Regions from separate parts of the Streptomyces sp. NPDC111606 genome, predicted to be linked through region 2. Evidence: riboswitches for the same ligand, from Rfam matches in the RefSeq annotation. Region 2 holds a riboswitch; the other holds the start of a gene.
The links. Region 2 has a riboswitch for thiamine pyrophosphate ahead of ACZ7M7_RS33590 (thiamine ABC transporter substrate-binding protein). Riboswitches for the same ligand answer to the same signal wherever they lie in the genome.

Region 1 (15,468 bases), on a different contig from region 2:
CCGGCTTCGACGTGGTCGCCACCGCAGGCGACGGCGACCAGGCCGTACGCCGCGCGAAGGCAGCCGCCCCCGACGTCCTGGTGCTCGACCTCAACCTGCCCGCCAAGCCCGGCGTCCAGGTCTGCAAGGAACTCGTCGGCCACAACCCGGCGCTGCGCGTCCTCGTCCTGTCCGCGAGCGGCGAGCACGCCGACGTCCTGGAGGCCGTGAAGTCCGGCGCGACCGGGTACCTGCTGAAGTCCGCGTCCACGGAGGAGTTGCTGGACGCGGTGCGCCGAACCGCCGTCGGCGACCCGGTGTTCACACCGGGCCTGGCAGGGCTGGTCCTCGGCGAGTACCGGCGCCTCGCGTCCGAGCCCGCGCCGGTCGCGTCCGACGCCGACCAGCCGGGGGCCCCGCAGCTCACCGAGCGCGAGACGGAGGTGCTGCGGCTCGTGGCCAAGGGTCTGAGCTACAAGCAGATCGCCGAACGCCTGGTCATCTCCCACCGCACGGTCCAGAACCACGTCCAGAACACCCTCGGCAAGCTCCAGTTGCACAACCGGGTGGAGCTGGTCCGATACGCGATCGAGCGCGGCCTCGACGACGAGTGATCCGGCGATCCGCTGACCCGATGAACGACCCGGTGCGTAAACCAACCGTCTGACACTTCACCGGAATTGCCCTTCCCGCCCATCCCTGTGTGACCTGTATCACCATTAGCGTGGCCTCATCAGGCAACCGCGGCGAAGGGATATTTCCATGCGGGTCGGAGTACTGACCGGAGGCGGCGACTGCCCCGGTCTCAACGCCGTCATCCGGGCCGTCGTCCGCAAGGGCGTACAGGAGTACGGCTACGACTTCGTCGGCTTCCGGGACGGCTGGCGAGGTCCGCTCGAGAACGACACCATCCGTCTCGACATCCCCGCCGTGCGCGGCATCCTGCCCCGCGGCGGCACCATCCTCGGCTCCTCGCGCACCAACCCGCTGAAGCAGGAGGACGGCATCCGCCGTATCAAGGAGAACCTCGCCAAGCAGGAGGTCGAGGCGCTCATCGTCATCGGCGGCGAGGACACCCTGGGCGTCGCCACCCAACTGTCCGACGAGTACGGCGTGCCCTGCGTCGGCGTGCCGAAGACGATCGACAACGACCTGTCCGCCACCGACTACACCTTCGGCTTCGACACCGCGGTCGGCATCGCGACCGAGGCGATCGACCGGCTGCACACCACCGCCGAGTCCCACATGCGTGTCCTCGTCTGCGAGGTGATGGGCCGTCACGCCGGCTGGATCGCCATCCACTCCGGGCTGGCCGGCGGGGCCAACGTCATCCTCATCCCCGAGCAGCGCTTCGACGTCGACAAGGTCTGCGCCTGGATCACCTCGCGCTTCAAGGCGTCGTACGCCCCGATCGTGGTCGTCGCCGAGGGCGCCATGCCGAAGGACGGCGACATGGTGCTGAAGGACCAGTCGCTGGACTCCTTCGGACACGTCCGGCTGTCCGGCGTCGGCGAGTGGCTCGCCAAGGAGATCGAGCGGCGGACGGGCAAGGAGGCCCGTACGACGGTCCTCGGGCACATCCAGCGCGGCGGCACCCCCAGCGCCTTCGACCGCTGGCTCGCCACCCGGTTCGGGCTGCACGCCATCGAGGCGGTCCGCGACGGCGACTTCGGCAAAATGGTCGCCCTGCGCGGCACCGACATCGTCCGTGTCCCGATCGCGGACGCCACGGCCAAGCTGAAGACGGTGGAGCCGAAGCTGTACGAAGAGGTCGGCGTCTTCTTCGGCTGACCGGCCCTCGCCGCCCGCGTTCCGGCGGCGGCGTACCGGCGGCTGGTTTCCGCCCGGCGTCGTGGGGTTGTGGGTCGTATATTCGGCCCATAGCCCCACGAAGGGAGCCGTCTTGGAGATCATGGCCTTCGGTGTGCAGGCCGACGAGAAGCCCCTGCTCGAGCAGGCCTTCCGGGGCCACCACGAGGTCCGCTGCCTGGACGTCTTCCTCAACGGGGACACCGCCCCCATCGCCACCGGCCACGAGGTCGTCTGCACCAGCGTCAACTGCGACCTCGGCGACCGCGTCCTGGGGACCCTCGCGGCCGGCGGGACCCGGATGGTCGCCCAGCGCTCCACCGGCTTCAACAACATCGACCTCAAGGTCGCCGAGCGTCTCGGCATGACGGTCGCTCGGGTCTCGTACTACTCGCCCCACGCCGTGGCCGAATTCGCCTGGACCCTCGCCATGGCGGTCAACCGCCGTATCGTCCGTGCCTCCACGCGCACGCGTGACTTCGACTTCCGCCTCGACGGCCTGATGGGCCGCGACATGCACGGCCGCACCGCCGGCGTCCTCGGCACCGGAAAGATCGGCGAGGCGTTCACGCGGATCGCCCACGGCTTCGGCATGAAGCTCCTCGGCTGGGACGTCGCCGAGAACCCCACCTGCATGCAGCTCGGCATGCGCTACGTCTCCAAGGACCAGCTCCTCGCCGAGTCCGACCTGGTCAGCCTGCACGTCCCGCTGATGCCGGAGACCCGGCACCTGATCGACGCGGACGCGCTGAAGGCGATGAAGGACGACGCGATCCTGGTCAACTCCAGCCGCGGCGGCCTCATCGACACCGCGGCCCTCGTCGCCGAACTGCGCGAGGGCCGCTTCACGGGCGTCGGCCTCGATGTGTACGAGGCGGAGGCCGGGCTGTTCTTCCTCGACAAGTCCCTCCAGGCGATCGAGGACGACACCCTGGCCCGCCTCGTCACCTTCCCGAACGTCCTGGTCACCTCCCACCAGGCGTACTACACCCAGGACGCCGTCGGCCAGATCGTCGATACCACCCTGAAGAACGTCCTCGACTACACGGCGGGCCGCCGCTCCGAGAACGTGCTGGTCCCGCGCAGCTGACCCACCAGCTCCCGGACGACGGCGGCGCCGTTCAGCGTCAGGACCGACTCCGGGTGGAACTGCACGCCGGCGAAGCCTGGCCCGCGCACCGCATGCACCTCCCCGTTGCCGGCCCGGCTGACCTCGACGCCGTGCGCCGCGAGCTCCTGGAGGGCCTCGTCGTCGCAGCGCGCCACGAAGCTGTTGTAGAAACCGACCGTCTCCGGCCGCCCGAACAGCTCGATCGTCGTCTGCGCGCCCTGGTACGGCACTTCCTTGCGTACGATCTCCAGCCCCAGCTCGGCCGCGATCAGCTCGTGCCCGAGGCAGACGCCGAGCACGCCGTGCCGGTGCCCGCGGATGACCCCGGCGGTCAGCTCCCGCAGGAACCGCATCTTGGGGTCGGCGAGATCCGAGGGGTCCCCCGGGCCGGGGCCGAGCACGACCGGTCCCTCGTGCGCGAGCACCGCCTCGCGCAGACCGGGCTCGTCGTAACGCCGCACGCTCACCTCCAGGCCGCTCGACCGCAGCACGTGCGCGAGCATCGCCGTGAAGGTGTCCTCCCCGTCGACGACCAGGGCATGTCCGCTCAGCTCGGCGGACGGCTCCTGCATCCGCAGCCAGAAGGGCGCGAGCGACGCCCGGCGCCCGTCGAGCGCGGCACGTACGCGCGGGTCGTCGGCGAGGCGGGGCTGCACGGACTCCTTGCGCGGCCTGCCCGGCCGTACGCCCAGAGCCGCCAGCACACCCGCCGCCTTCGCGTGGGTCTCCGCGACCTCGCTCGCCGGGTCCGACCCCCGCACGAGCGTGGCGCCGACCGGTACCCGCAGCCGTCCGGCCGCGTCGATGTCGGCGGTGCGGATCAGGATGGGGGAGTCGAGGGTCTGGGCGCCGCCGGAGTCCTGGCCGAGGAGGGCCAGCGCACCGGCGTAGTACGCGCGCCCGCCGACCTCGTGCCGCTCGATGACCCGGCAGGCGTTCTGCACGGGCGAGCCGGTGACGGTGGCCGCGAACATGGTCTCCTTGAGGACCTCCCGCACATCCAGCGAGGACTTCCCGCGCAGCTCGTACTCGGTGTGCGCGAGGTGCGCCATCTCCTTCAGCCGGGGCCCGACGACCACACCGCCCATGTCGCCGACCGTGCACATCATCTTGAGCTCCTCGTCGACGACCATCGACAGCTCCTCGATCTCCTTGCCGTCGGCGAGGAAGTCCAGCAGATGCCCGGGTGTCGGCCCCTCGGCGGGATAGCGGTACGTCCCGCTGATCGGGTTCATGAGCACGGTCCCGCCGGACATCCGCACGTGCACCTCGGGGCTGGCCCCGACCAGCGTGCGCCCGCCCGTCTCCCGCCCGGTGTGCACGACGAACGTCCAGTACGCGCCCCGCTCGCCCTCCAGCAGCCGCCGGAACAGCGCGAGCGCGTCGGCGCGTCCGAAGCCGGGGATCTCTCCCTCGTACGTCCGCCGGATCACGAAGTTCGCGCCCTCGCCCTGCCCGATCTCCTCGCGCAGCACCCGCCCGACGATCTCGCCGTACTCCTCGTCGCCCACGTCGAAGCCGCCGCCCTCGACCCGCACGTCGTGCGCGGGGAACTGCGCCAGGGCGTCGGCGAGCGGGATCTCGTACGTCTCCTCGGGGATCAGCACCGTCAGCGGGGTGCCGTCGTCACGGACGTCGAAGCCGCGCTCGCGGATCTGCCGGAAGGGGACCAGCGCCAGGCCCTCGGCGGGGAGGTCGGCCAGTCTTTCGTAGGTGCTGACCGGGCCGATCATGACCTCGACGGTCTCGTGATCGTGGCCCGGGGTGCGGCGGCGCAGCAGGGCGAACGGACGGGGGTCGTCCGGCAAGCCGAGCAGGTTCATGGGTCCGTGCTCCTTCTCCGTGGATCTGTGGATTCGGTGGAGAGGAACGACCCGGAAAACGCCGAAGGCCGCCCCTCGGGCGGCCTTCGCGAAGTCTGTCGTACGCGCAGTCAGCGGGCCGCCGGATGAGCGGTCCACCACCAGTTCTGGGTCGAGTGCGCGAACATGGCAGGCACCCTACCCCATGTCCGAGTCGTGTACCTCGTGTCTCAATTGCTGGGCATGGGGCAGGACGCCCGACACGACCCCGTAATGTTGAGGTCGTGACCGTGAACGCTAAGACCAGCACGAGTGCTGGCAACACCTGGCGAAACCTGCCCGCGGCGCAGCAGCCCGAGTACCCCGACACCGAGGCTCTGCGCGCAGTCGTTGCGGAGCTGGAGTCGTATCCGCCGCTCGTTTTTGCGGGCGAGTGCGATCAGCTGCGCGCCCGGATGGCGGCCGTCGCCAAGGGAGAGGCGTTCCTCCTCCAGGGTGGCGACTGCGCCGAGGCCTTCGACGCGGTGTCCGCCGACCAGATCCGCAACAAGCTCAAGACCCTGCTCCAGATGGGCGCCGTGCTGACGTACGCCGCGTCCGTCCCCGTGGTGAAGGTCGGCCGCATCGCCGGCCAGTACTCCAAGCCGCGCTCCAAGGGCACCGAGACCCGCGACGGCGTGACCCTGCCGACCTACCGCGGCGACTCGGTCAACGGCTTCGACTTCAACGAGGCCGCCCGCGTCCCGGACCCCGAGCGTCTGAAAAGGATGTACAACGCGTCCGCCTCCACGCTCAACCTGGTGCGCGCCTTCACCACCGGCGGTTACGCCGACCTGCGCCAGGTGCACGCCTGGAACCAGGACTTCGTGAAGTCGTCCCCGTCCGGTCAGCGCTACGAGCAGCTCGCCCGCGAGATCGACCAGGCACTGAACTTCATGCACGCCTGCGGGGCCGACCCGGAGGAGTTCAAGACGGTCGAGTTCTACTCCTCGCACGAGGCGCTGCTGCTCGACTACGAGTCCGCGCTCACCCGCGTCGACTCGCGCACCGGGCAGCTGTACGACGTCTCCGGGCACATGGTGTGGATCGGTGAGCGCACCCGGCAGCTGGACCACGCGCACATCGAGTTCGCCTCCAAGATCCGCAACCCGATCGGCATCAAGCTCGGCCCGACCACGACGGCCGAGGAGGCGCTGCAGTACATCGAGCGCCTGGACCCCGAGCGTGAGCCGGGCCGGCTGACCTTCATCGTCCGGATGGGCGCCGACAAGGTCCGCGACAAGCTCCCCGAGCTGGTCGAGAAGGTCACCGCCTCGGGCGCCACCGTGGCCTGGGTGACCGACCCGATGCACGGCAACACCTTCGAGGCGGCCTCCGGTCACAAGACCCGCCGCTTCGACGACGTGCTCGACGAGGTCAAGGGCTTCTTCGAGGTCCACAAGGCCCTCGGCACCCACCCGGGCGGCATCCACGTGGAGCTCACCGGCGACGACGTCACCGAGTGCGTGGGCGGCGGCGACGAGATCTTCGTCGACGACCTGCACCAGCGCTACGAGACGGCCTGCGACCCGCGGCTCAACCGCAGCCAGTCGCTTGACCTGGCCTTCCTCGTCGCGGAGATGTACAGGGACCAGTAGCCGGTTCGGTTGTTACATGCAAAGGGGTGGGGCGCGGATCACATACGATCCGCGCCCCACCCCACTTTTACGGCTCCGGTGTGACGGGTAAGGTTAGGTTAGCCTCACCGATCAAGGGGATGGCACATCGATCCCGCCGGGAGGTGAACCGCGTGTACGTCTGCAGTTGCTTCGGCATTACCGAGCAGCAGGTCAAGAAGCACGCGGAGGGCGGCGCCTGCACCCCCCGCCAGATAGCTTCGGCCTGCAAGGCCGGCACGGACTGCGGGTCATGTGTGCGCCGTATTCAGGCGCTCCTGGGCAGGGGTGCCTGCCCGCGCCGGGAGCTCGCCGACCGGGGGGAGCCCCTGCTCTCCGACCTTGAGGACGCGGCCTAGCTCGGCTGCTCGATCTGCTGCGCGAGGTACAGCGCCTCGCCGAGCTTCTCGATGAGCTCCAGCTGGGTGTCCAGGTAGTCGATGTGGTGCTCCTCGTCCTCGAGGATCGACTCGAAGATGTTCGCGGACGTGATGTCGCCCTTGGTGCGCATCACCTCGATGCCGCGCTTGAGGCGGTCGATCGCCTCGACCTCGACCTGGCGGTCGGCCTGGAACATCTCGGTGACCGTCTGGCCGACCCGCACGTGGAACAGCCGCTGGTAGTTGGGCAGGCCGTCCAGCATGAGGATGCGCTCGGTGAGCTTGTCCGCGTGCTTCATCTCATCGATGGACTCTTCACGCGTGTACTTGGCGAGCTTGGTCCAGCCTTTGTTGTCCTGGATCCGGTAGTGCAGCCAGTACTGGTTGATCGCCGTGAGCTCGCCGGTCAGCTGCTCGTTGAGGAATTCGAGGACCTCGGGGTCGCCCTGCATCGCAGAGGCTCCTTCCACGCGTGGTAACTGGCGGGTTGCGCCGCATGATTCCACCGCTGAAGAAGATCGTCCAGTAAGTCTTCACTTAGTAAGTAAGTGCATGCTTAGTCCAGTTTGCGGTGGATTGTTGAGGGGTGTGGTCAGGTGCACTGCCCCTGGTCTGTCAGGATGGAGTCATGGGTCAGCCGGCAGAGCGCGAAGGTGGAGCAGCAGCACACGCCGAGCTTCCGCCGGGACAGCGAGTGCAGCGCGGCTGGCCGGTCACGCACTACGGCCCGGTCCCCAAGTTCCGGCCCGAACGCTGGGAGTTCAGGGTGTTCGGGGCCACCGCCGACGGCGAGAAGCACTGCTGGAACCATGAGGAGTTCACGGCTCTGCCGTACAAGACCGTCGTCGCCGATCTGCACTGCGTCACGAAGTTCAGCATGCTCGGCGCGGAGTGGGGCGGCATTCCGGCCCGTACGATCCTGGAGATCGCCCCACCCGCACCGGCCGTCACACATGTGATGGTGTGGGCCGAGTACGGCTTCAGCTCCAACCTCCGCCTCGCCGACTTCGCCTCCGATCGCGCGATCTTCGCGACCCACAAGGACGGCGAACTGCTCACGGCGGAGCACGGATTCCCCCTTCGTCTGGTCGTCCCCCATCTGTACGCCTGGAAGGGGCCCAAGTGGGTCCGGGGCGTGGAGTACATGACCGCCGACCGGCGCGGGTTCTGGGAGGAGCGCGGCTACCACAACCTCGGGGACCCGTGGAAGGAACAGCGGTACTCGTACCAGGAGGAGCCCGGGGACGGGCCGGAGCTGTGACTTTCGGTGGCCCTGCCGGGGCCCTCAGTGGTGGTACTGGTGCACCACCGCATGCCCCTGGCCGCGGCCGATCATCCATTTGTTGACCGGGGTCGTCAGGACGAAGGCGACGGTCAGCGCGATCGCCAGCACCCACCAGAACAGCGGGTCGGCGAGCTCGGCGTCCATGGCGCCCGGCCACAGCACGATCACACCGTTGTCGACCAGCTCCATCACGGCGATGGACAGGGTGTCCGCGGCCAGCGCCACCTTGAGCGCGGCACGCAGGTCGACGCCCGCCTTCAGCACCCCGCGCAGGGTGAACGCGTAGCCGAAGAAGAAGGCCAGGACGATCGCCAGCACCAGGGTCGGCACGTTGCCCCAGCCGAGCGCGGTGCCGATCACCATGCCCAGCACCTCGCCGATGGCACAGCCGGTCAGGCAGTGCAGGGTGGCCCGGACGGCCATCGCCCAGCTGCTGGTCGCGGCCACCTCGGGGTGGTGCGCGTGTGCCGCGTGCGCTTCGTGCTGCATGAGTGCCCCCAATGCCAGGTTACGGTTCCTGCACCGAGCAAGAACCGTATACCCCCCAGGGGTATTCCCAACCCCCTGAGTGGCCTGTCGGGGTCAGGCGTCCCGAAGCTTCTTCAGCCGCTCCACGTCCGCCGCGTGCCCTTCCTTGCCGCCCGGTGTCTCGATGATCAGCGGTACGCCCTCGGTGGCCGGGTGCGTCATCAGCGCCCGGAACGGGTCCTCGCCGATGTGACCTGCGCCGATGTTCTCGTGCCGGTCCTTGTGGGCGCCGACGACGTCCTTGGAGTCGTTGGCGTGGATCAGCTTCAGGCGGCCTTCGCCGACGGTGTCCACCAGCAGGTCGAGCGTCTGGTGCATGCCGGACGGGCCGGTCAGGTCATGGCCGGCGGCGAAGATGTGGCAGGTGTCCAGGCACACGCCCAGCTTCGGATGGGCGTCCAGCGCGTCGAAGTACGGCCCGAAGTCCCAGGTCCGCGAGCAGAGTGAGGAGCCCTGCCCGGCGGTGGACTCCAGCAGCAGGAACGGGTCGTCGTCGTGGGTCAGCTCGTCGAGGAGCGGCAGCATGTGCTCGCGTACCTGCTTCAGGGCGACGCTGCGCTCCCGGCCGCCCGTCGCGCTGCCCGTGTGCACGACCACGCCCAGCGCCCCGATCTCCCGCCCGCGCCGCAGCGAGTGCCGCAGGGACTCCACCGACTTCTCGACCGTCGCCTCGGTGTGCGAACCGAAGTTGATCAGATACGGCGCGTGCACATACGCCGGGATCGCCTCGGCCTCGCACACCGCGCGGAACTCCGCGTCCTGCCGCGGATTCCCGGCCGGCGTGGCCCAGCCGCGCGGGTTGGCGACGAAGACCTGGACCGTCTCGGCCTTGAGGTCATGGGCGTACGTGAGCCCGACGGAACTGAGGCCCCCGGCCACGGGGACGTGGCCGCCGACGGGGTTGCGGGACGGGGCGGCGGGGGCGGGTTCCGAGGTGGCGGACTGCTGGATCTTCACCCGTTCAGGGTGTCATGCCCGCGGCCGGCCAACTGCGATGCCTGCTACCGACCGCCCGCTGGAGCGCCCCGTCACCGGATGGTGATCGTGATCGTCGATCCCTTCGGTGCCGTCTCCCCGCCCTCCACGGACTGCTTCTTGACGGTGTCGCCGAACAGGCCGAGCAGGCCGCGGTCCTCGTCGACCTGGAAGCCGGCGGACTCCAGCGCGGTCGTGGCGTCGTCGACGCTGTCGCCGACCACGTCCGGGACCTCGATCATCTCGGGGCCCTTGGACAGCGTCAGCGTCACCGTGTCGCCCTCGGCGGCCTGCCTGCCCTCCGCCGGCGACTGCTGGGCGACCTGGCCCGCGTCGAACTCGGAGTTGACCCGCGCGGCCGCGACCTTCACCTTCAGGCCTGCCTCCGCCAAGTCGGCCTTCGCGTCGGCGAGGCTCTCACCGGTGACGTCCGGGATGTCGACCGGGGCGCCCTTACTGACGGTGAGTGCGACCGCGGAGCCGGAGCGGACCTTGGTGCCGTTGCCCGGCTCCGAGGAGATCACGAAGCCCCTGGGGACGTCGTCGTTGAACTCCCGGATCACCCTGCCCGGTTCGAGACCGCCGTCCTTGAGCACGGTCCGGGCCTTGTCCAGCTTGTAGCCCTGGAGGTCGGGCACCTTCACCGTCTCCGGTCCCATCGACATGACCAGGTTCACGGAGTCGTTGTGCCGGATGCGGGCGCCCGTGTCCGGGTCCGTGCTGATGACGGTGCCTCGCTTGACGGTGTCGCTGAACGCGCGCTCGACCTTGCCGACCTCGAGCCCGGAGTCCTCCAGCCGGTCCCGGGCCTGTGCCTCGGTCTTGGACAGCAGCGGCGGGACCTTGGTGAACTGGCCGGAGTTGATGTACCAGATGCCGACACCGAGGCCGAGGACCAGCAGTACGGCGGCGACGATGACGAGCGGTCCGCGCGGAGCGCGCGACGTCCGTGACCGGCGCCGGGGCGGCGGGGGCGGCGGCGACTCCAGTCGGCTGGTCCGGTTGAAGACGGCCTCGCGCTCCGGCTCGTCCTCGTTCACCGGCAGCGGCCGCTGGATGTTCAGCGCGCGCGGGATCACGCTCGTACGGTCGTCGGCGTTGCTGTGCTCCGCCGTGAGCGCCTGCGGCGGCACCGCGTCCAGCTGGTCCGCGCTCAGCGCGGCGCGCGTGTCCCGGGCCTGTGCGAGCAGCGCCACGGCGTCGTACGGGCGGATGTCCGGGGTGCGCGCGGTGGCCGAGGCGACCAGCTCGTCGAGCTCGTACGCCAGGCCCGGCACGATCGCCGAGGGCGGCGGGACGTCCTCGTGCAGGTGCTTGTAGAGCACCACGGCGGGGGAGTCCCCGTCGTGCGGCTTGTCGCCCGTGAGCATCTCGTAGAGCACGACACCGCACGCGTACACGTCGACGCGGGCGTCGGCGGCGCCGGGCTGCTCTATCTGCTCGGGCGCGAGATAGGAGACGGTGCCGAGCACGGCACCGGTGGTGCTGGTCACGGTGTCGACGGACCGCACGAGCCCGAAGTCGGCGACCTTGACCCGGCCGTCGTCCCCTATGAGCACGTTCTCCGGCTTCATGTCCCGGTGCACGAACCCGGCGCGGTGCGCGGCGCCGAGCGCGGCGAGCACCGGTTCCAGGATGTCGAGGGCGGCCCGGGGCTGCAGCGCCCCGCGCTCGCGCAGTACGTCGCGCAGGGTGCAGCCCGCGACGTACTCCATGGCGAGATAGACGTACGACCCGTCGGTGCCCTGGTCGAAGACCTGCACCACGTTCGGGTGCGCCAGCCGGGCCACGGACTTCGCCTCCCGGATGAACCGGTCGACGAACACCCCGTCGACCGCGAGGGCGGGATGCATCACCTTGAGCGCGAGCACGCGGTCGAGGCGGGTGTCCACGGCCCGGTAGACCGTGGCCATCCCGCCGACCGCGATCCTCGCGTCCACGCGATACCGGCCGTCGAGCACCTGCCCGACCAGAGGGTCCTGAAGGGTCGTATCCACGCAGGTGAGTGTACGAGCCGACATTGACACGCCTCCCATTTCGGCCAGGATCGGGGCGGGACTGAAGCTGACCTGTGACGGACGCCTCATGGCCGAAGGCTTTCCATCGAACGTGCGTTCAGAATGCGGGGCGCTCCGGGTCCAGCCGCGCCATGCCCCCGACCGGCGACGACGCCTCCGCGAAGTGCCGCATCGGAATCCTCCCCGCCCGGTGCGCCAGCCTCCCGGCCTCCACCGCATGCCGCATCGCGTCGGCCATCAGCACCGGTTCCTGGGCCCGCGTCACCGCCGAGGCGAGCATCACACCCGCGCACCCCAGCTCCATCGCGAGCGCCGCGTCCGACGCCGTACCGGCTCCCGCGTCCAGGATCACCGGCACGCGCGCGTGCTCCGTGATCAGCTGGAAGTTGTGCGGATTGCGGATGCCGAGCCCCGAGCCGATCGGCGACCCCAGCGGCATGATCGCCGCACAGCCGACGTCCTCCAGCTTCCGCGCCAGCACGGGGTCGTCATTGGTGTACGGAAGCACGGTGAACCCGTCGTCCACCAGCGTCTCGGCCGCGTCCAGGAGCTCGATCGGGTCCGGCAGCAGCGTCCGCTCGTCGGCGATGACCTCGAGCTTGATCAGATCCGTACCGAGCGCCTCGCGCGCGAGGCGGGCCGTCAGCACGGCCTCTCCCGCCGTGAAGCACCCCGCGGTGTTCGGCAGCACCCGGATTCCGAGCTTCTCCAGCACCGACAGCACCGAGCCGTGCACCGACGCGTTCACCCGCCGCATCGCGACCGTCGTCAGCTCGGTCCCGGACGCCAGCAGCGCCCGCTCCAGCACGTCCAGGCTGGGCGCGCCGCCCGTGCCCATGATCAGACGGGACGAGAAGGACGTACCCCCGATGACAAAGGGATCGTCGGCCATGGTTCAGCCTCCTTGGACGGCGGTCAGGACCTCGACGCGGTCCCCCTCGGAGAGGGACGTCGACGGCCACTGCGTGCGCGGGACGACGGTTTCGTTGAGGGCGGCGGCCACTCCGGAGGGCGCCGCGGTGAGGGACTTCACGAGCGCGTCGAGAGCCGTGCCCGGCTCGATCTGCCGACGCTCGCCGTTGACCGAGATGGTGACCGGGATGCTCATGCGGGCTGCTCCGTGAGTGCGGCGGCGCCGAAGCGCCTGGGGGTGAAGGCGCGGGCCTCGTCCGGGAGCTCGCCGGTGGTCAGGACGTGTGCCAGGGCGTCGCCGGTGACCGGCGTGAGCAGCACGCCGTTGCGGTAGTGCCCGGTGGCCAGCGACAACCCCTCCAGCTCGGTCGGGCCGAGCAGCGGAGCGTTGTCGGGCGAGCCGGGGCGCAGGCCGGCCCGCGTCTCGGTGAGCGGCAGTTCGGTGATGCCCGGCACCAGCTCGTGCGCGTCGCGCAGCAGCTCGTAGACGCCGCCCGCGGTCACCGTGGTGTCCCAGCCCAGCTCCTCGCTCGTCGCCCCGACGACCAGCTCCCCGCTCTCGCGCGGCACCAGATACACCTGGCTGCCCCGCACCACGGCCCGCACGGTCCGGCTCAGGAACGGCGCGTACCGCTTGGGTACGGTCAGCCGCAGCACCTGCCCCTTCACGGGGCGTACGGGCGGCAGTACGTCGTCCGGGACTCCGGGCACTCGCCCGCTGAGGCTGCCGGCCGCGAGGACGACCTGGCCCGCGCGCAGTTCGGTGCCGTCCGCCGTGGTGACTCCGGCGGCCCGGCCCCGTACTACGTCGAAGCGCTCGGCCCAGGTCCGGTGGAAGACCACTCCGGCCCGCTCGCACGCGGCCACCAGCGCCCCGGACAGCCGCCGCGGGTCGATCTGGTGGTCGCCGTCCACCCGCAGCCCGCCGCGCACACCCGGCGCGAGCATCGGCTCCAGGCGCCGGCACTCGCGCCCGGACAGCCACTCGGAGTCCAGGCCGGACTGGCGTTGCAGGGCGTGCAGGTCGCGCAGATGAGCGCGGTCGTCCGCGTCCAGCGCGACGGCGAGCGTGCCGCACCGGCGGTAGCCGAGGTCATGGCCGGTCAGGTCGGTCAGCTCGGCCACGAAGTCCGGGTAACGGCGGGCCGAGGCGAGGTTCAGGCCGAGCAGGGTCTGCTCGCCGTAGTGCAGTTCCGTGACGGCGGCCAGCATCCCGGCCGCCACCTGGGCGGCGCCGCCACCCGGCTCGGGGTCCACGACTCCCGTCGTGAACCCGCGTTGCGCGGCCCGCCACGCCGTGACCAGGCCGATGATTCCGCCCCCGATGACAAGGACGTCTGACGTTCGCGTACGCGACATGGGCGTCCAGCCCCTCCCTTCGCCGGCATGACCCGGATCAGGTTCGTACGGTCGGAGGCCGCCAGCCTCCCTCTCAGCCCGGTGCGTCCGGGCTCCCGCGAGTGCTCTACGTTGGCCACCCTAGCCCGCCGCCCTAAGTCTCAGTAAGGGAGCCCGCGCCCATGCCCCGCTCGCTCGACGGCCTCGTCCTCGCCCCGGTCGCGGACCAGGCCCCAGGTCAGGTGGGTACGCGCACCCGGTTCACGTACCACGAGAAGGACGGCGAGATCTGGGCCGAGTACACGGGCGGCGACGTCGTACGCGGCCATCTCGTGGGCACCAGGGAGGGCGACCGGCTGGACTTCCGGTACGTGCAGCTCAAGCGGGACGGGACGACATCGTCGGGGCACTGCGTGTCGACGGTGGTCGAGCTGCCCGACGGGCGGGTGCGGCTGGCAGAGAGCTGGGAATGGGAGTCGCAGGCGGGCAGCGGGACCAGCGTGGTGGAGGAGCTTCCGGGCGAGGTTGTGCAGCAGGTCACTGAGCACGCCCCCTGACTGACAAATAGTCAGTTGTCTATGGTGATCAGGTGAGCGAGCAGACGCAGCAACGGGGCACGTCAGCGGCACGCCGCGTGGTCGTCGCCGGCGCGGGCATGGCCGGCGTGCAGACGGCGGTCGCCCTGCGGGAACAGGGCTTCACCGGCACCGTCACACTGATCGGCGCCGAGCCCCACCAGCCGTACGACAGGCCGCCCCTGTCCAAGGCCGTGCTGCTCGGCAAGGCCGAGGGCTCCGCCTTCGACGTCGACTTCGAGGCGCTCGGCGTCGAACTCCAGCTGGGGCGCGAGGTGCTGGGCGTGCGCCCCACCGAGCACCAGCTGGACACCGAGGCCGGGCCCGTCCCGTACGACGTCCTCGTGCTGGCCACCGGCGCCGAACCGATCCGGCTGCCGGGCGCGGAGGGCGTGCCCGGCGTGCATTTGCTGCGCACCCTGGACGACGCCGAGCGGCTGCGGCCGGTGCTGGCCCGCCAGCACGACATCGTGGTGGTCGGGGCGGGCTGGATCGGCGCGGAGTTCGCCACGGCCGCGCGCGAGGCGGGCTGCGCGGTGACGGTCGTGGAGGCCGCCGACCGGCCGCTCGCCGGTGCGCTGCCCGCGGAGGTGACCACGCCGATGGCCGCCTGGTACCAGGACAGCGGGACGGCACTGCGTACGCACGCGCGCGTGGACCGCGTCGAGCCCGGCGAGGTGATCCTCGACGACGGCTCGCGGGTGCCCGCCGGTGCGGTCGTGGTCGGCATCGGGGCGCGGCCCGCCACGGCCTGGCTGGCCGACTCGGGCATCGACCTCGGAGCACACGGAGACGTCGTGGCCGACGAGCGCCTGCGCACATCCGTACCGGACGTCTACGCGGTCGGCGACTGTGCCTCCTTCCCGTCGGGACGGTACGGCGAGCGCCTCCTGGTCCACCACTGGGACAACGCCCTCCAGGGCCCGCGCACGGTCGCCGCGAACATCCTCGGCGAGAGCTCCGCGATCTACGACCCTGTGCCGTACTTCTGGTCCGAGCAGTTCGGCCGCTTCGTCCAGTACGCCGGCCATCACGCCGCCGCCGACACGCTCCTGTGGCGCGGCGACCCGACGGGCCCCGCCTGGACCGTCTGCTGGCTGC
Region 2 (15,468 bases):
CCGTCTGAGCCGCGGCGCCCAGCCCGCCGTACAGCTGCGCCGCCTGCTCCTGGCCGCGGCGTCGGCGGGCACGGGCTTCCTGCTGCTGTGTGCGCTGGGCTACGCCATGTCCCACGCCGACTCGGCCTCGTCGGCCCTGCGTCTTGCCTGGTGCGTGCCCCCGATGGCCGCGACGATCCACTTCGCGGTGGCGGTGGCCCGCACCGACCCCGGTACCAAGCCGCGCCCGGGCCTGTCGGCGATCGGCCTGGGCCCGGCCCGCCTGATGCTGGTCTCGGCCACCACCACGGCCCTGTCCTGCGCTCTCGGCTCGATGCTCGCCCTGCTCGTCTTCCTCCACCTGCGGGGCGACCTGACCGGCATGCCCTTCGACGGCGCCGCCTCGCAGTTCCTGGCGGCGAACGCCCCCCTCCCCCTGCCGGCCGCCCTGACCCTGCTGACCCTGACCCCGGCCATCGCGTCGACGACGGTGGCGCTGGCCCTGCGCCCGAAGGAACCCGGGCCCACCGGGGCGCGGGGCGCGGGGCGGCCGTTCGGGGGCCAGGTGAGGCGGGGCCGCGCGGCCGCGGAGGACAGCGAGGGCGCTGCCGCGCCGTCTGCGGACAGTCGTGCCGCCGAGGCGGAGCCCGCCCCGGAGGAGGACGGCACCCCACCGGCGCCCGGCCACCCGAGCGACGCCCCGGCCGCCGTCGACGACACCTGGCAGACGCCGGTCCACGCGACCCATCTGCCGGCTCCCGGCAAACCTCCCGTCGGCCTGCCCTGGGGCATCGCGGTACTCGCCGCCGGCATCGCCGTGGAGGCCTACGCCGGCCGCGCCGCCACCCCCACTCCCCTCACCGTCCCTGCCGCCCTCCCCACCGGCCCCGCCGGAGTCCTGGTCGGCTGGCTCCTGACCGCCCTCGGGCTGGCCCTCGCCGCCCCCGGCCTCACCCACCTCTGCGGCCGCGTCCTGCAGGCCGTACGCCCGGGCGCGGTACGCCTCCTCGCGGGCCGCGTCCTGATGGCGGAAGCCACCCGCATCGGCCGCCCCCTCGGCGTCGTCAGCGCCGTGGCCTCGGCGGCGTACGCCATGGCGCCCCTGTCCGCCCCCGCGGCCACCGACGCCATCGGGCCCCTCACGGCCGTCGGCGCCACCGTGGTCACCGGCTGTGCCGTGGCCACCCTCCTCACCGCCGCCGTGGAGGCCAAGCAGGCCCGCGCCGACACCACGGCCGCGCTGCTCCGCCTCGGCGCCCCCACCACGTTGCTCCGCAGTGCGGCAGCCTTGCGCGCCGGCGCGCTGCTGGTCTTCTTCTGCCCGCTCACCCTGATCGTGGCCGAACTGGCCGCGGCGCCCCTGGCCCGCTGAAGCCTCCCGACGGGTCCGGCAGGGCCGGTCGAAAAACTCGTAAGAAAAAATCTCCGCAAGGCGATGACTTCCGCTCGGACCCCCGGTCTATCCCACCGAACAGCAGCGAAAGCAGCAGCCACCCGAGGGAGAGACCACGATGACCGCCCCCGCCTACCAGCAGATGATCTTCCTGAACCTGCCCGTGAACGACCTCGGCGCCTCGAAGAAGTTCTTCACCGAGCTCGGCTTCGCGATCAACGAGCAGTTCAGCGACGACACCACCGCGTCGGTCGTGATCAGCGAGACCATCGTCGCGATGGTGCACACCCACGAGAAGTACGCCCAGTTCACGAAGAAGCAGATCGCGGACGCGACGAAGACGAGCGAGGTGCTGATCGCGCTGAGCTCGGAGAGCCGCGAGAAGGTCGACGAGCTGGTCGAGAAGGCGGTCGCCGCGGGCGGCTCCGTCACCGGCGAGACCCAGGACCACGGCTTCATGTACGGCCGCGCCTTCGACGACCTCGACGGCCACACCTGGGAGGTTGTGTGGATGGACCCGTCGGCCATCGAGGGCTGATCCCCGCCGTCCGTTGCCCGGTGCCTAGCATGGGCGGGTGCAGACGATGCCCGCCCATGCGGCCCACCACAACGACCGTGAGATAGAGACGCTGGAGGAGTTCGACGCGACCGTCTCGGCGCGCGGCTCCCTGGCCGGATTCCGTGTCCAGGCCGTCGACCTGACGGACCGTACGCGCGAGTTGCTCACCACGGACACGGCGGGCGCCGTCTTCCTCGGCTGCCCGATGCGCGAGGACGCGGCCGCGAAGATCCGCACGGACGGCGCCCTGGTCTTCCCGCCGGTCCCCGACCTGCCCTTCGACCCGTACCGGGGTCTGGTCTACTCGCCCGACGATCTCTTCGCGTCGCTGGCGGACGGCTACGAGAACACACCCGACGCCCACGCGTACGCCTGGTTCCAGCGGACCAAGGCGGACCGCGACATCCACGCCTCCATGCTCCGCGCGATCCACGACGACTCCATATCGGACGCGCTCGACGAACTCCTGTCCGGCACCCGGGTGGTGGGCGTCATGGGCGGCCACGCGATGCGGCGCGGCACGGAGGCGTACGAGGGGGCCGCGCGGCTCGGCCGGGAACTCGCCCGCGCCGGCTTCACGGTCGCCACCGGCGGCGGCCCGGGCGCGATGGAAGCGGCGAACCTGGGCGCGTACGCCGCCCCGCACGACGACGAGATGCTCGGCGACGCCCTCCGACTCCTGGCGAAGGCGCCCCTGTTCACGCCCTCGATCACCGACTGGGCGACGGCCGCCTTCGAGGTGCGCGCCCGCTGGCCGCAGGGCGGCCGCTCCGTCGGCATCCCGACCTGGTTCTACGGCCACGAGCCGCCGAACCCCTTCGCCTCCCACATCGCGAAGTACTTCGCCAACGCCACCCGCGAGGACGGCCTCCTGGCCCGCTCGAACGCGGGCGTCGTCTTCCTGCCGGGCGCCGCCGGCACCGTGCAGGAGATCTTCGACAATGCGACGCCCAACTACTACGAGTCGCGCGGCGAGCCCACCCCGATGGTGCTCGTGAACAGGGCGCACTGGACGGAGCAGTTGCCGACCTGGCCGCTGTTGCAGGCCCTCGCCCGGGATCGGTCGATGGAGTCCCGTATCGCCCTGGTCGACCGGATCGAGCAGGCTCCGCAGGCGCTGAAACGCCTCAGCGGGCAATAAGAGGGCAAAGGCAACGTGCGTGGGGGGCGTACGCGTTGACACTGCTTATGCCACGCTTATAAACCTGTGAGACTCCTGGGGACGGTGATGTCGCATCGCCGCCTCGTTCAACCCCCCTCAGTGGTGCAACTCGTAAGGACAAACGTGTCCATAAACCGCCGTACTGTTGCGCGCTCCGTGCGCGCTCTTGGTGTTGCGTCCGCCTCCGCCGCCCTCGCGCTCGGCTTCGCGGGCACCGCCCTCGCCTGCAACATCAGTGAATTCTCAGCCGAAGCCAAGTGCGACGGCAAAAAGGGCGTCATCACGGTCACCGACGTGGACCCCAGCGGCATCCCCGCGACCGTCAGCGTCTACCTGCAGAACAACGGCGCAGACCTGAAGAAGGTCGGCGAGCAGGTGGTCAAGGGCTCCCGCGAGGGTGTCACCATCACCTTCGCCGAGAACTGGAAGCCGGACGCCGAGTACCGCGTCCACGTCAAGGCCGCGGGCTACGTCGACGAGGACATCAAGCCGAACCTGACGACCCCGTCGACGGCCTGCAAGAAGGAAGAGGAGGAGCCGCCGGCTCCGTCGGACACCCCGACCCCGTCCGACTCCGCCTCGACCCCGGCCGAGGAGACGCCGGCCCCGGCGCCCTCGGAGAGCGAGAGCACCGCTCCCGCGGCCACGGCGAGCAGCGCCCCGTCCCCGGCGACCGATGACTCCAACCTCGCCGAGACCGGTGCGAACTCCAACACCGGCCTGATCGCCGGCATCGCGGTCGGCCTGGTCGCCCTCGGTGGCGGCGCGGTCTTCTTCGGACTGCGGCGCCGCGGGACGAGCAGCGACCGCTGACGCGCCCGTAGAGCAACTCCGCTGCGGCCCGTCCCCTTCCCCCGGGGGGCGGGCCACACGCCTGCTCCACAGGACTGCCACGCCCCACGTCTGTCAGCCGAACGTCGCCCGCTCCAGCCAGAACTCCAGCAGCTCCCGCTCGCCGAGGACCTCCAACTCGGGGCTGTCCAGCGGCAGCCGGCGGTAGAAGGCGAGCAGTACGGCGGTGAGCGGGCCGCGGAGCGCGACGGTCGCCTTCTCGTGGCCGCGCCGCCAGGCGACGACTTCCTGGTCGAGGTCGACAAGCCATTCGGCGTTCAGCTCGGCGGTACTGTCCGTGGCGTGCAGATGGATGCTGCTCCCGGGCCGGCACAGCTCCCGCGCCGGGTCGTCCGGCTGCGTCCGCTGCGCCCATTCGACGATCTCCAGCCACTCGTCGATCGCGTCGGCGGCGATGTCGGGCGCCACCTCGTAGGGCAGGCCGGCGGCGAGTGTCGCGTCCGCGCGGTGGATCGTGATCTCGTGGGTCATACGCCGGGCCCAGAATCCGGCGTTCAGCACGCCGGCCCAGCCCCACACCTTGGCGTCGGGACCGGCCTCCCGCAGCGTGCCGACGATCATCTCGCCGGTCTCCGCGAGCCAGGCGTCGAGCGCGGCGGCGTCACCCTCGCCCTCGGGACCCGCGATGCCCGGCACCTGCTCCTCCGGGATCTCCTCCTCGGCCCGCGTCCGCACGGTCAGCTCCACCCAGCGCAGCGCGCCGCCCGTGTGCCGGACGAGCTGTTCCAGCGACCAGTCCGGGCAGGTCGGCACCGTGGCCGTCAGGTCGGCGCCCGAAGTCACGACGGCCCTCAACAGGCCGATCTGGTGGGCGATTTCGTCGCAGTGACGATCGTGCGGGAGTGACGTCATGCCCGCACCCTATGTGCGGGGTGATCAGCCCAGCAGCACAATTTCCGCCGCGTCGAACTCCACGCCGACGGCGTCCCCGACCTCGGGCGCCTCCCGCAGCGCACACGCCGCCTCCAGGCGCGGCGCGTCCTCCGGCTGGAGGTGCACGGCGACGTGCGTGCCCTTGAACGTGCGCGCCGTGACCGTGCAGCGCAGCCCCGAGTCCGGGGCCACCAGCCGCACTCCGGCCGGCCGTACGAGCAGCGTCCGGGTGCCCTGCGGGGCGTCCTCGCCCACGGGCAGCTTGCCCCAGGGGGTGTCCGCGGCCTCGCCCGCGACCGTGCCCTCGACCACGTTCTCGAACCCGAGGAAGCGCGCCACGAACTCGTCCGCCGGACGCTGCCACACCTCGAGCGGCGTACCGGTCTGGGCGATCCGCCCGTCCCGCATCACCACGACCCGGTCGGCGAGCGCGAAGGCCTCGCCCTGGTCGTGCGTCACGGCCAGCACGGTGGTGCCCAACCGGCCGAACAGCTCCCGGAGTTCGACCACGAGCCGCTCCCGCAGCGAGCGGTCGAGCTGACCCAGCGGCTCGTCCAGCATCAGCAACCGCGGCCGCGGCGCGAGCGCACGGGCCAGCGCCACCCGCTGCTGCTCACCGCCGGACAGGGAGGCGACGGCGCGGCGGGCGGCTCCCGGCAGTCCGACCAGATCGAGCAACTCCCGTACCCGATCGGCCTGTTCGGCCTTCGAGGCGCCGTGCATCCGCGCCCCGAAGGCCACATTGCCGCCGACGTCCCGCTGCGGGAAGAGCTGATGGTCCTGGAACATCAGCCCGACCTCCCGCTTGTGCGCGGGCACCCCCTCCTGGTCCCGCCCGTCGAGCAACACCCGGCCCTCGTCCAGCGGCTGGAGCCCGGCCACCACCCGCAGCAACGTCGACTTGCCGCTGCCGCTCGGCCCCAGCACGCACACGATCTCGTGCTCGGCGACGTCGAGGCCGACCGCATCCAGCACGGCACGCCCGCCGAACCGTACCGTCGCGTCCGCAAGGCTCAGCAGCATCTAGAACTCCCCGGTCCGGTCGGTGCGCAGCCGCTCCAGCACCAGCAGCGCCACCGCGCACACGATCATCAGAATCGTCGAAAGGGCCATCGCCTGCCCGTAGTTGAGTTCACCGGCCCGCCCGAGCAGCCTCGCCACGGCCACCGGCAGCGTCGGGTTGTCGGGCCGTGCGATGAACACGGTCGCCCCGAACTCGCCCAGCGACACCGCGAAGGCGAACCCGGCCGCGATCAGCAGCGCCCGCCGCACCATCGGCAGATCCACCTCACGCCAGACCCGCCACGGCGACGCCCCCAGCACCGAAGCCGCCTCGCGCAGTCGCTGGTCCACGGCGCGCAGCACGGGCAGCATGGTCCGCACGACGAAGGGCACGCCGACCAGCGCCTGCGCGAGCGGGACCAGGATCCACGTACTTCTGAGGTCCAGCGGCGGCTCGTCCAGGGCGATCAGGAACCCGAAGCCGACCGTCACCGCGGACACCCCGAGCGGCAGCATCAGCAGCGCGTCGAAGCCCCGTACGAACCGGCCGGCGTCCCGTCGGGTCAGCGCGGCCGCGGCGAGACCGCCGATCAGCACGGCGATGGCGGTGGCGACGACGGCGTACTGCAGCGAATTACCGATCGCCTCGATGGGCGGGACGAGGAAGACACCGCCGTCGGCACTGGTCAGCGCCCGGTAGTAGCCGAAGTCGGGCGCGTCCAGCGACCGCTGCACCAGCACGGCCAGCGGGAGCACCAGGAGTACGGCGATGACGACCAGGACACCGGCCAGCAGCGACCACTGCCCTACCCCGCGCGGCCGCCGCGCGGTCACCGACGCGTCCACCAGGCGCAGGGCGCTCTCCCGCCGCCGTACCGTCCAGGCGTGCACGGCGAGGATCGCGCCGACGGCGAGGAACTGGACGATCGTCAGGACGGCCGCCGTGGACAGGTCGAAAATCTCCGACGTCTGCCGGTAGATCTCGACTTCGAGCGTCGAGAAGGTCGGGCCGCCGAGGATCTGCACCACACCGAAGGAGGTGAAGGTGAACAGGAAGACCATCAGCGCGGCGGCGGCCACGGCGGGCCCGAGCGCCGGGAGGGTGACGGTCCGCCAGGCGGTGAGACGTGACGCGCCCAGCATCCGCGCGGCCTCCTCCTGCCCCGGGTCGAGCTGCGACCAGAGCCCGCCGACCGTCCGTACGACGACGGCGTAGTTGAAGAAGACGTGCGCGAGCAGGATGGCCCACACGGTGGTGTCGAGCCGTACGCCCCACAGCTCGTCGAGGAGTCCGCCACGGCCGACCAGCGCGAGGAAGGCCGTACCGACGACGACCGTCGGCAGCACGAACGGGACGGTCACCACGGCTCGCAGGATCTGCTTGCCGGGGAAGTCGAGGCGGGCGAAGACGTAGGCGCCCGGCAGCGCGATCAGCAGGGTCAGCGCGGTGGAGGCGAGCGCCTGCCAGGTGGTGAACCACAGGACGTGCCGGATGTCGGACTGTCCGAGCACGTCCAGGAGGCGCCCGAACTGCCAGACCCCGTCGACCTTCAGGCCGCGCGCGACGATCGCGGCGACGGGAAGGGCGAAGAAGACCGCGAAGAACGCGACGGGCACGGCGATGAGGCCGAACCGCACCGCCGCGCTCCGCGCGCGTCCCCTGCGGAAGGTGCCCTTGCGGGGGGTGCCCTTGCGGGGGGTGCCCTCGTGGGGGGCTACTTCAGTACGAGCGAGGTCCACGACTTGACCCAGTCGTCACGGTTGTCAGCGATCTTCGCCGGGTCCAGGGTCTCGGGGTCCTTGGCCTGCGGTCCGTACTTCACGAACTCCGGCGGGACCTGGGCGGCCTCGCGCACCGGGTAGACGAACATGTTCAGCGGCATGTCGTCCTGGAACGTCTTGGTCAGCATGAAGTCGAGCAGCGCCTTGCCGCCCTCGGCGTTCCGGGCGTTGCTGAGCAGGCCGGCGTACTCGACCTGGCGGAAGCAGGTGCCCTGGGCGACCCCCGTGGGGGCCGTCGTCGGCTTCGGGTCGGCGTAGATCACCTCGGCGGGCGGTGAGGAGGCGTACGACACGACGAGCGGCCGGTCGGCCTTGGCCTTCTTGCCGCCGGCGGAACCCGAGAACTCCTCGTTGTAGGCCTGCTCCCAGCCGTCGACGACCTTCACGCCGTTGGCCTTCAGCTTCTTCCAGTAGTCCTGCCAGCCGTCGTCGCCGTACTTGGCGGCGGTGCCGAGGAGGAAGCCGAGGCCGGGCGAGGAGGCGGAGGCGTTCTCGGTGACGAGGAGGTTCTTGTACTCGGGCTTGATCAGGTCGTCGAAGGAGGTGGGCGGGTTCAGCTTGTGCTTGCTGAAGTACGCCTTGTCGTAGTTGACGCAGATGTCGCCGGTGTCGATCGGGGTGACCCGGTGCTTGTCCTGGTCGGCCAGGTACTCGGCCTTGATCTTGTCCGAGCCCTTCGGCTCGTACGACTGGAACAGCCCGTTGTCGAGCGCCCTCGAGAGCAGGGTGTTGTCGACGCCGAAGAAGACGTCGCCCTGCGGGTTGTCCTTGGTGAGGATGGCCTTGTTGACGGCCTGCCCGGCGTCGCCGTCCTCCAGGACCCTCACCTTGTAGCCGGACTGCTTCTCGAAGGCGGCGAGGACGCTCTTCGAGACGGCCCACGAGTCGTGGCTGACGAGCGTGACGGTCTTGGATCCGCCGTCGTCGCCGCTGCCGGCATCGGACGACCCGCACGCGGACAGCGCGGGCAGCGCGACGAGGCCCAGCCCGACGGCCAGGGCCATGGTCTTCACCGTGGACTTCTTGGTGATGCTCACTAATTCCTCCTGGGGGTGACCAGGAAGAGACGCGGCCCTGCCCGGAACCCTTGGGAAGGCTCCGGGCAGGGCGCAACAGCTCGAGTGGTGACCGATCTCCCTACCCAGAATGACCTGGGCCAGGTTCGGAGGGTCTGCGGCCGATGCCGCACTCTCAGCGCTGTGGCGCTCCCCTGTCGGAATATGAAGATGTATTTACGCCATATGAAAATGTACCTACGGCGCTCAGACTACCGTTCGGTCGCGGCGAGCTGCCCACACGCCCCGTCGATCTCCTGACCGCGGGTGTCCCGAATCGTCACCGGCACACCATGGGCGGCGATGGCCTCCACGAACGCCTTCTCGTCCTCGGGGCGGGACGCGGTCCACTTGGAGCCCGGAGTCGGGTTCAGCGGGATCAGGTTCACATGCACCGGCTTGCCCTTGAGCAGCCGCCCGAGCCGGTCACCTCGCCAGGCCTGGTCGTTGATGTCCCGGATGAGCGCGTACTCGATGGACAGCCGACGGCCCGACTTGGCGGAGTACTCGAACCCGGCGTCGAGCACCTCACGCACCTTCCACCGCGTGTTCACGGGGACGAGGGTGTCGCGCAGCTCGTCGTCGGGCGCATGCAGCGAGATCGCGAGCCGGCACTTGAAGCCTTCGTCGGCGAACCGGTGGATGGCCGGGACGAGGCCGACGGTCGAGACGGTGATCCCGCGCTGGGACAGCCCGAGCCCGTCCGGCTCCGGATCGGTCAGCCGCCGAATGGAGCCCACGACCCGGTTGTAGTTGGCGAGCGGCTCGCCCATCCCCATGAAGACGATGTTGGACAGCCGGGCGGGCCCGCCGGGCACGTCCCCGTCCCGGAGCGCCCGCATCCCGTCCACGATCTGGTGCACGATCTCGGCGGTCGACAGATTCCGGTCCAGCCCCGCCTGCCCCGTGGCACAGAACGGGCAGTTCATCCCGCATCCCGCCTGGGAACTGATGCACATGGTCACCCGGTCCGGATACCGCATCAGCACCGACTCGACGAGCGTCCCGTCGAACAGCCGCCACAGCGTCTTGCGCGTGGTGCCCTCGTCGGTCGACAGATGCCGTACGACCGTCATCAGCTCCGGGAACAGCTCCTCCCGCAGCCTGGCCCGCGACCCGGCCGGGATGTCGGTCCACTGCTCCGGCTCGTGCGCGTACCGCGCGAAGTAGTGCTGCGACAGTTGCTTGGCACGAAACGGCTTCTCGCCGATCGCAGCGACGACGTCCTTGCGCTCAGCAGGCGTGAGGTCGGCAAGGTGCCGCGGCGGCTTCTTGGCTCCGCGGGGGGCGACGAAAGTGAGTTCTCCGGGTGCAGGCATAACTCCCCCAGTGTCGCAGATCCACTTGGGTGACCTGGGGCTGTCGGTAGCTACGACCTTCGTTAGTGGTCGCCTCCGGTCACCACCGAGCGGCGTCGGACGGCCCAGAGACGGCCCGGCTCTCCGTGCGCTTGTAGGCATCCGCGCTGGTTAACTGCCCGACTGCCCCTCGGCTACTGGTGGTGTGCTCCGAGTAGGAGACCGCCGGGCGGTCCAAAACTGTCCGCTACAAGCCGCAGGCTCTGGGCGACAACGAAGCCGCTCACATAAGTGAGCGGCTTCGCCGGTTTGTGCTTCTACGCGTCAGACGTCGAGACCGTAGCGGTCCCTCCCTACCTTGCGTCGCCAGCGCGTGCAGAAGATCACGCCGACAACCTGGGCCACCGAGAGACACACGATCCAGGGCCACGCGAGGTCGAGCCAAGCGGCGATGAGCCCGATTACTCCTTCCAGGAGCACAGAACCGACGAAGGCGAAGTCGTACAGCCGACCGTGGTAGTAGAACAGCCAGGTCCACGGATGCGGGCACATGGCGTTCGCCGAGGCCCGCGCTCCGTAGAGCGCCAGCGACAAGGCGAACGTCATGCCCTTCCAGTAGCGGACGAGCTTGCTCTTCCTGTGGTCGTCGAGGTGTGCAAGAAGATCAGGCACCCAGACCTCGGAGTACAGGTAGTCCCGTTGGTCGCGAGGGACCCGGAACCTGGCGACGTGCAACAGAAGGTAGGGAAACTGCTGCGTCGCCTTCTGCCTGAACATGGTGAGCCAGCCCAGGATCGGAGGGACGATCATCGCTGCGATGAACGCCGCGACCCATTCGGCCTGGGTCACCCCGAGCACGGTAAGGCCGTGCTCGGATTCCCCAAGGAGGGTGGCTGCGCGATTGATTCCGCTCACCTCGGTGTGCCTCTCGTGATTAGGTTTGCTTTGCGGGCTTGGCCCGCCCGGTAGATCGCGTGGAGACCCGAGCAACTTCGTACAACTCGGCCAGGGCCTGACGGGCAGCGGTACGGCCCGTCTGCGTGAGCAGGTAGTTCTTCCTGCGAGGCCGTCCCTCCGCGGCCGGGTCGATGTCCTCCTCCGACACCTCGAGCCATCCCTCCTTTTGCAGGCGGATCAGGATCGGGTAGAGGGTTCCGCTCGCGAGACCTGTCTGGCCCATCAGGGCCATGCCGTACTGGGGGGCATCCGGGTCGCGAAGGAACGCGGCGAGCGTCTTGGCAACGGTCGTGGTCACGCGGATCGGCATGCGGTCTCACCTCGATCCACGTCACTGAGCTCGAACACGTCGGGGCACATGATGATCTTCTTCCTTGGTCATTTGGAGCCCCCCTGCCACGGCCAAGTGAGTAGGGGGCTCGCTCTGGCGAGTGTCTGTACGAGGCCCCGCCGCCAAGCGGGGCCTCTCGCTGATAGAGACTCTACATAGGGCTATGTAGAGTTGCAAGCAGCCTCGGGCGTCAGGCGGTGACCACGCCGTTCTCCCTGAGGCCCTACGACGACAGGCTCCGGCGCGCACCCACTGTCACCCTGATACGGAGCTGGTTCTACAGACCAGCGAGCGTGCGGTCGGCGGCTACGCGCGCATCGGGCTACACAGGAGACCGAGCCGGTGCCATGCCTGCGGCTTCCGTGCCCTCGCAGATGTCACACGCGGTCGGTGGAGCGGCTTTGGGCTGGAGCTGCTTTGGGGCGAGTGATCATGGCCCCTTAAGCTTCCGGCGAGTCGGGCAGTCTGTGGACCTGCCCGTTAAAGCACGACGTTGGGGCCATGATCTTAGAGGCTCGCCCCAAAGTGGCTGCCTAAAGCCGTGGAGCCGACCGCCCCAGCCACAGAGGGTGTCTCCCACTTCATGCCCGCAGCCGCCGAGCGCGCCGCCTGGCGCGGCCAGCCGGGGCGCAGACAAGAGGCAGGCCGCGCCGCAGAGGCGGCGCGCGCCCGCGCCGTGCGCGGGCTCTTGATGAAGTAGGGAAAGTTCTATCCCGCTGGGATGAGGCGTATGCCGTTGTGGCTCCGTACATGGGGGCCGTTGCCGTCCAAGGCATCCAAGACTCTGACCGCGAAGACCTCCGACATGAGCTCGTGGACTTCGTCGGGTGTGAGCCACTCGACGGCGGAGGACTCATCGGATGTGCGCTCGGTGCCGGCCGATGGCTCGCAACGGAAGACCAAGGCCACGACGCCCAAGGTCATGTTCTTGTAGACGCCGGTGAGTTGGCGGACGTCGACCTTGATACCGGTCTCTTCGAGGACCTCGCGTACGACACCCGTCTGTGGGTCCTCATGGAGTTCTAGTACGCCGCCGGGTGGCTCCCAGGTGCCGTTGTCCGCCCTGCGGATAGCGAGAATCCTGCCGTCGCCGCGAACAGTGATCCCTGCGACAGAGACCGAGTGTCTGGGGCTCTCTGGCACTCCCCGCACTCCCGCTCTACGCGGCTACTTCGCCCGGCGCTTGGCCGTGCTCAAGGTAGACCGGTGCGCTCTCGGCTCGGGCTTCGATCGCCGCGAGGATCCGGCGGGCCAGTCGCGGGATAGTGCGGTCTGCGATCTCGTTCGGGGGAACGAACCTGATGGCCTTCAGCTCGTCGGCCTGGAGGTCGATGCCCTCCACCGTCTCCGGCGTGAGCTCACCGCCGTCGAACAGGTACAGCACTTTGTCGCCCTCCGCGCCGTTGGGCGCCCAGTCGACGGCCAGAAGGCGGCCGAGCACGGGCGCGATCGCCAGCTCTTCGCGCACCTCACGGCTGGCAGCTTGCAGCGGCGATTCGCCGGTCTCGACGTACCCACCAGGGATGTCCCAGTAGTCCTTGTACGTGGGCTCCACCATGAGGACGCGCCCGTCTTCATCAAAGAAGAGCGCACCCGCGGCCATACGCGGATGCGCCATCTTCGCTTCGTGCTCGTTCGCTGCCATGCAGCCGAGCGTACCTACCTAGACCACATGCAGCCGATCCGCCAGCCCAGCCATCTCCTGGCTCGGGCGTCCCCTGTGGTTCCGAACCCACGTAAGGACCAGCTCTCGCGCCAGATAGTGGCTACGCACCTGTTCTGGAGCCCAAGACTCGGCCTCAAGGATCATTGCCAGTGCGTCGTCGATGCGGTTGTGCGCACTGAGAGCGCGAGCGACCTCGATGTTGTGTCGCGTCCGCCGCTCTGTCGGGAGGCTACTGGTATCGATCTGCGGGCCAAGGTCAATAGCGACTTGCATGTCGCCCAGCTCGGCCGCGCTGGCCACACGGTGGATGTCGACATTGGTCGGGCCGAAGGCCGTCCACATGTGGTTCGCATCCCGCCCGAGCTGGCGGGCCGCCTGGTCAGCCTCGGCGAGGAACTCGCGCACGGTCGAGCGGTCGTCTGCTCGTGCCCCTGCCATCGAGCCAGCGAGAAACAGCGTTCCGTAGATCGACAGGAAATCAGGGCTGGCGCCGGTGAGCCCGGGTCGAAGGTAGTCGGCTGCGTCGCCTACCAGCTGTACGGCAGCGTCGAAGCGGCCGGTCGTGAGAAGGCAATGAGCCACGGATCGGAAGAGCGATCCGGTCACCGCCGGGTTGCCGGATTGCTGTGCCGCGCCCAAACCGCGATCGGCTGCAATCCATGCGAGGTCGACCTCGCCCACCTTGCCGAGCACCATGGCGGCGCTCTGATAGGTCAGTGCCAACAGCTCGTTGGCCTGTTCGCGATCGGTGCCCTCGTACGCCTGCGCAGCAATGAGTGCATCCGTAAGCAGCAGCGGCAGGCGACGGGTCGCAAAGCCATAGCGGGAAGCCTGGTAGGCGTCCATCACCTCGGCGACGTTGCTTCGGAGTTCCTCCAGCTGCGTGGGCTCGCCCTCTGTTGGGAGCCCCAACAGCGGTGTGAGTTGGCGGTAGTTCATCAGCGCCGACCGAAGCGCCGGCACCGTGCGCGTGCCGCTGTCCTGGGTCCAGTCCATGAGGGTTGGTTCGGCGAGCAGGTCTCCGAGAGACACGTCAAGCGCGTCCGCCAGGGACTTGATGACCGAGAGGCGGTCCAGCTCAAGGCGGTTGTTCTCGGCCTTGCTCAGCCAGTCGACCGTACGGCCGACGAGCCCCGCCAACACCTCCTGGGGCATGCCGCGCCTGCGGCGGTACCAAGCGACTCGCTCACCGATCGTCAGGTTCGTCGTCATTCCTCGCATGGGAAGAGCGTCCACCCGTCTCTCAGTACGGCCCCGGAGAGTTTTTCCGGGGTGGTGAGTCGGTCCGGTCCTAGCGTTGAAGACAGGCCGAGGGGCTGTCAGATCGAGAGGGCGACGAAAGGGCCGTGATCATGCTGAGCCCGGCAGAGCGACGAGAACTGATCCAGCAGATAAGGGGACTTGGCGATGAGCTGGCAGAGGTCGCACGCCGAGCCGAAGTCCTGGTCATCGCCCTTGCGCCTGCTTCCGAACCAAGTCCTCCAACTGGTCCATCCGCTCCGCAAGACGGCGTACGTCCCGACGAACCTCCGACAGGTACTCCGTGATCTGCTCGAACTCAGGGCTGCGCTTGCTGGGGCCGCCTTCCCCCGGCAGTGCTGCGAAGCTGCCTTTGCCCTGGTGAGAGATCGCGTAGCCGTCTTCGCGGAGCCGCGAGATCGCCTGCCGGGCGACGGTTCGAGACACGGAGTGCTGCGCCATCAACTCAGCCTCAGACGGCAGCTTCTCCCCCGGTGCTAGCTCTCCGTCGCGGATCCGGCGCTTGAACTCGTCAGCGATCTGCAGGTACGCGGCGCGCCCGGCGGTGAAGTCGGCCATAGCCCCTCTCATGGGTTGTCGTACCCAGTGCAGCACATTGCTCGGACAGCCGTCGAGACAATCACTTGACACACCAAGTAGTACAGGTTCATCCTCTAACTCAAGATGACGTACTAAGTACGTCAAGTGCATCGACTCTTGGAGTGCACCATGCGTCAGATTCCCGTCGACACCACCAACGCGACCGTGATGGTCGCCAAGGCCCCGCAGCCCAAGGTCAAGGACCGCCGTACCGGGGAGATCGCCCTCGACAAGGACGGCGTCACGCTGATGACCGTGGAGGTCATGTTCTCCACGCCGGATGAGGTCGAGATCCTCAAGCTCACCGTCCCGCAGCCGGGCGTCTCCGAGGAGCTGACCATGGGTACCCCGGTCGCGCTGACCGGCCTGGTCGCCTCGGCGTGGGAGAACGAGTTCAACGGTCAGAAGCGGCACGGAATCGCCTTCCGCGCGGTGGCCGTGACCTCGCTCGCGGGTACGGCTTCGCAGGCTGAGGCTGCCTGATCATGACGTGGTTCATGGTCGCTCTGGTGCTGGTCGTCGCTGCCGCAGTGTTCCTGCGGTGGCGGCGCCCCGCCTGGTACTGGCTGACCTTCGGGGTCACCCTCGCCACGCTGCGGGTCCTGGTCCGCTACGCCTCGGTCATGGATGCCTGCGGCCTCACCGTGCCGCCCTCCCGCTGGCGCCTGGCCCTGGCCCGGGTCACCAACCGACCCGTCCCCGAGTCCCGTCCGCCGCGCA

Region 1: another riboswitch for thiamine pyrophosphate. It lies ahead of thiO (glycine oxidase ThiO); the one in region 2 lies ahead of ACZ7M7_RS33590 (thiamine ABC transporter substrate-binding protein).

The regions. Positions count from the first base shown of each region.
Region 1 is NZ_JBVKBY010000001.1:439,559-455,026, reverse strand. It holds gene ACZ7M7_RS02100 (response regulator) at 1-593, shown strand, start outside; gene ACZ7M7_RS02095 (6-phosphofructokinase) at 742-1,770, shown strand; gene ACZ7M7_RS02090 (2-hydroxyacid dehydrogenase) at 1,883-2,878, shown strand; gene ACZ7M7_RS02085 (anthranilate synthase family protein) at 2,830-4,722, opposite strand; gene ACZ7M7_RS02080 (trp operon leader peptide) at 4,833-4,889, opposite strand; gene ACZ7M7_RS02075 (class II 3-deoxy-7-phosphoheptulonate synthase) at 4,986-6,338, shown strand; gene ACZ7M7_RS02070 ((2Fe-2S)-binding protein) at 6,458-6,715, shown strand; gene bfr (bacterioferritin) at 6,712-7,188, opposite strand; gene ACZ7M7_RS02060 (sulfite oxidase-like oxidoreductase) at 7,365-7,997, shown strand; gene ACZ7M7_RS02055 (DUF4396 domain-containing protein) at 8,022-8,510, opposite strand; gene ACZ7M7_RS02050 (deoxyribonuclease IV) at 8,604-9,506, opposite strand; gene pknB (Stk1 family PASTA domain-containing Ser/Thr kinase) at 9,578-11,521, opposite strand; gene ACZ7M7_RS02040 (thiazole synthase) at 11,640-12,434, opposite strand; gene thiS (sulfur carrier protein ThiS) at 12,438-12,650, opposite strand; gene thiO (glycine oxidase ThiO) at 12,647-13,813, opposite strand; TPP riboswitch at 13,811-13,922, opposite strand; gene ACZ7M7_RS02025 (avidin-fold protein) at 13,975-14,349, shown strand; gene ACZ7M7_RS02020 (NAD(P)/FAD-dependent oxidoreductase) at 14,382-15,468, shown strand, end outside.
Region 2 is NZ_JBVKBY010000011.1:147,018-162,485, forward strand. It holds gene ACZ7M7_RS33550 (ABC transporter ATP-binding protein) at 1-8, shown strand, start outside; gene ACZ7M7_RS33555 (hypothetical protein) at 1-1,351, shown strand, start outside; gene ACZ7M7_RS33560 (VOC family protein) at 1,491-1,910, shown strand; gene ACZ7M7_RS33565 (LOG family protein) at 1,948-3,072, shown strand; gene ACZ7M7_RS33570 (LAETG motif-containing sortase-dependent surface protein) at 3,250-3,906, shown strand; gene ACZ7M7_RS33575 (maleylpyruvate isomerase family mycothiol-dependent enzyme) at 4,000-4,797, opposite strand; gene ACZ7M7_RS33580 (ABC transporter ATP-binding protein) at 4,822-5,841, opposite strand; gene ACZ7M7_RS33585 (ABC transporter permease) at 5,842-7,443, opposite strand; gene ACZ7M7_RS33590 (thiamine ABC transporter substrate-binding protein) at 7,536-8,639, opposite strand; TPP riboswitch at 8,719-8,824, opposite strand; gene rlmN (dual-specificity RNA methyltransferase RlmN) at 8,870-9,976, opposite strand; gene ACZ7M7_RS33600 (hypothetical protein) at 10,280-10,804, opposite strand; gene ACZ7M7_RS33605 (PadR family transcriptional regulator) at 10,890-11,222, opposite strand; gene ACZ7M7_RS33610 (NUDIX hydrolase) at 11,952-12,386, opposite strand; gene ACZ7M7_RS33615 (NUDIX domain-containing protein) at 12,403-12,888, opposite strand; gene ACZ7M7_RS33620 (helix-turn-helix domain-containing protein) at 12,907-14,121, opposite strand; gene ACZ7M7_RS33625 (winged helix-turn-helix domain-containing protein) at 14,356-14,727, opposite strand; gene ACZ7M7_RS33630 (SCO3933 family regulatory protein) at 14,878-15,231, shown strand; gene ACZ7M7_RS33635 (FtsK/SpoIIIE domain-containing protein) at 15,234-15,468, shown strand, end outside.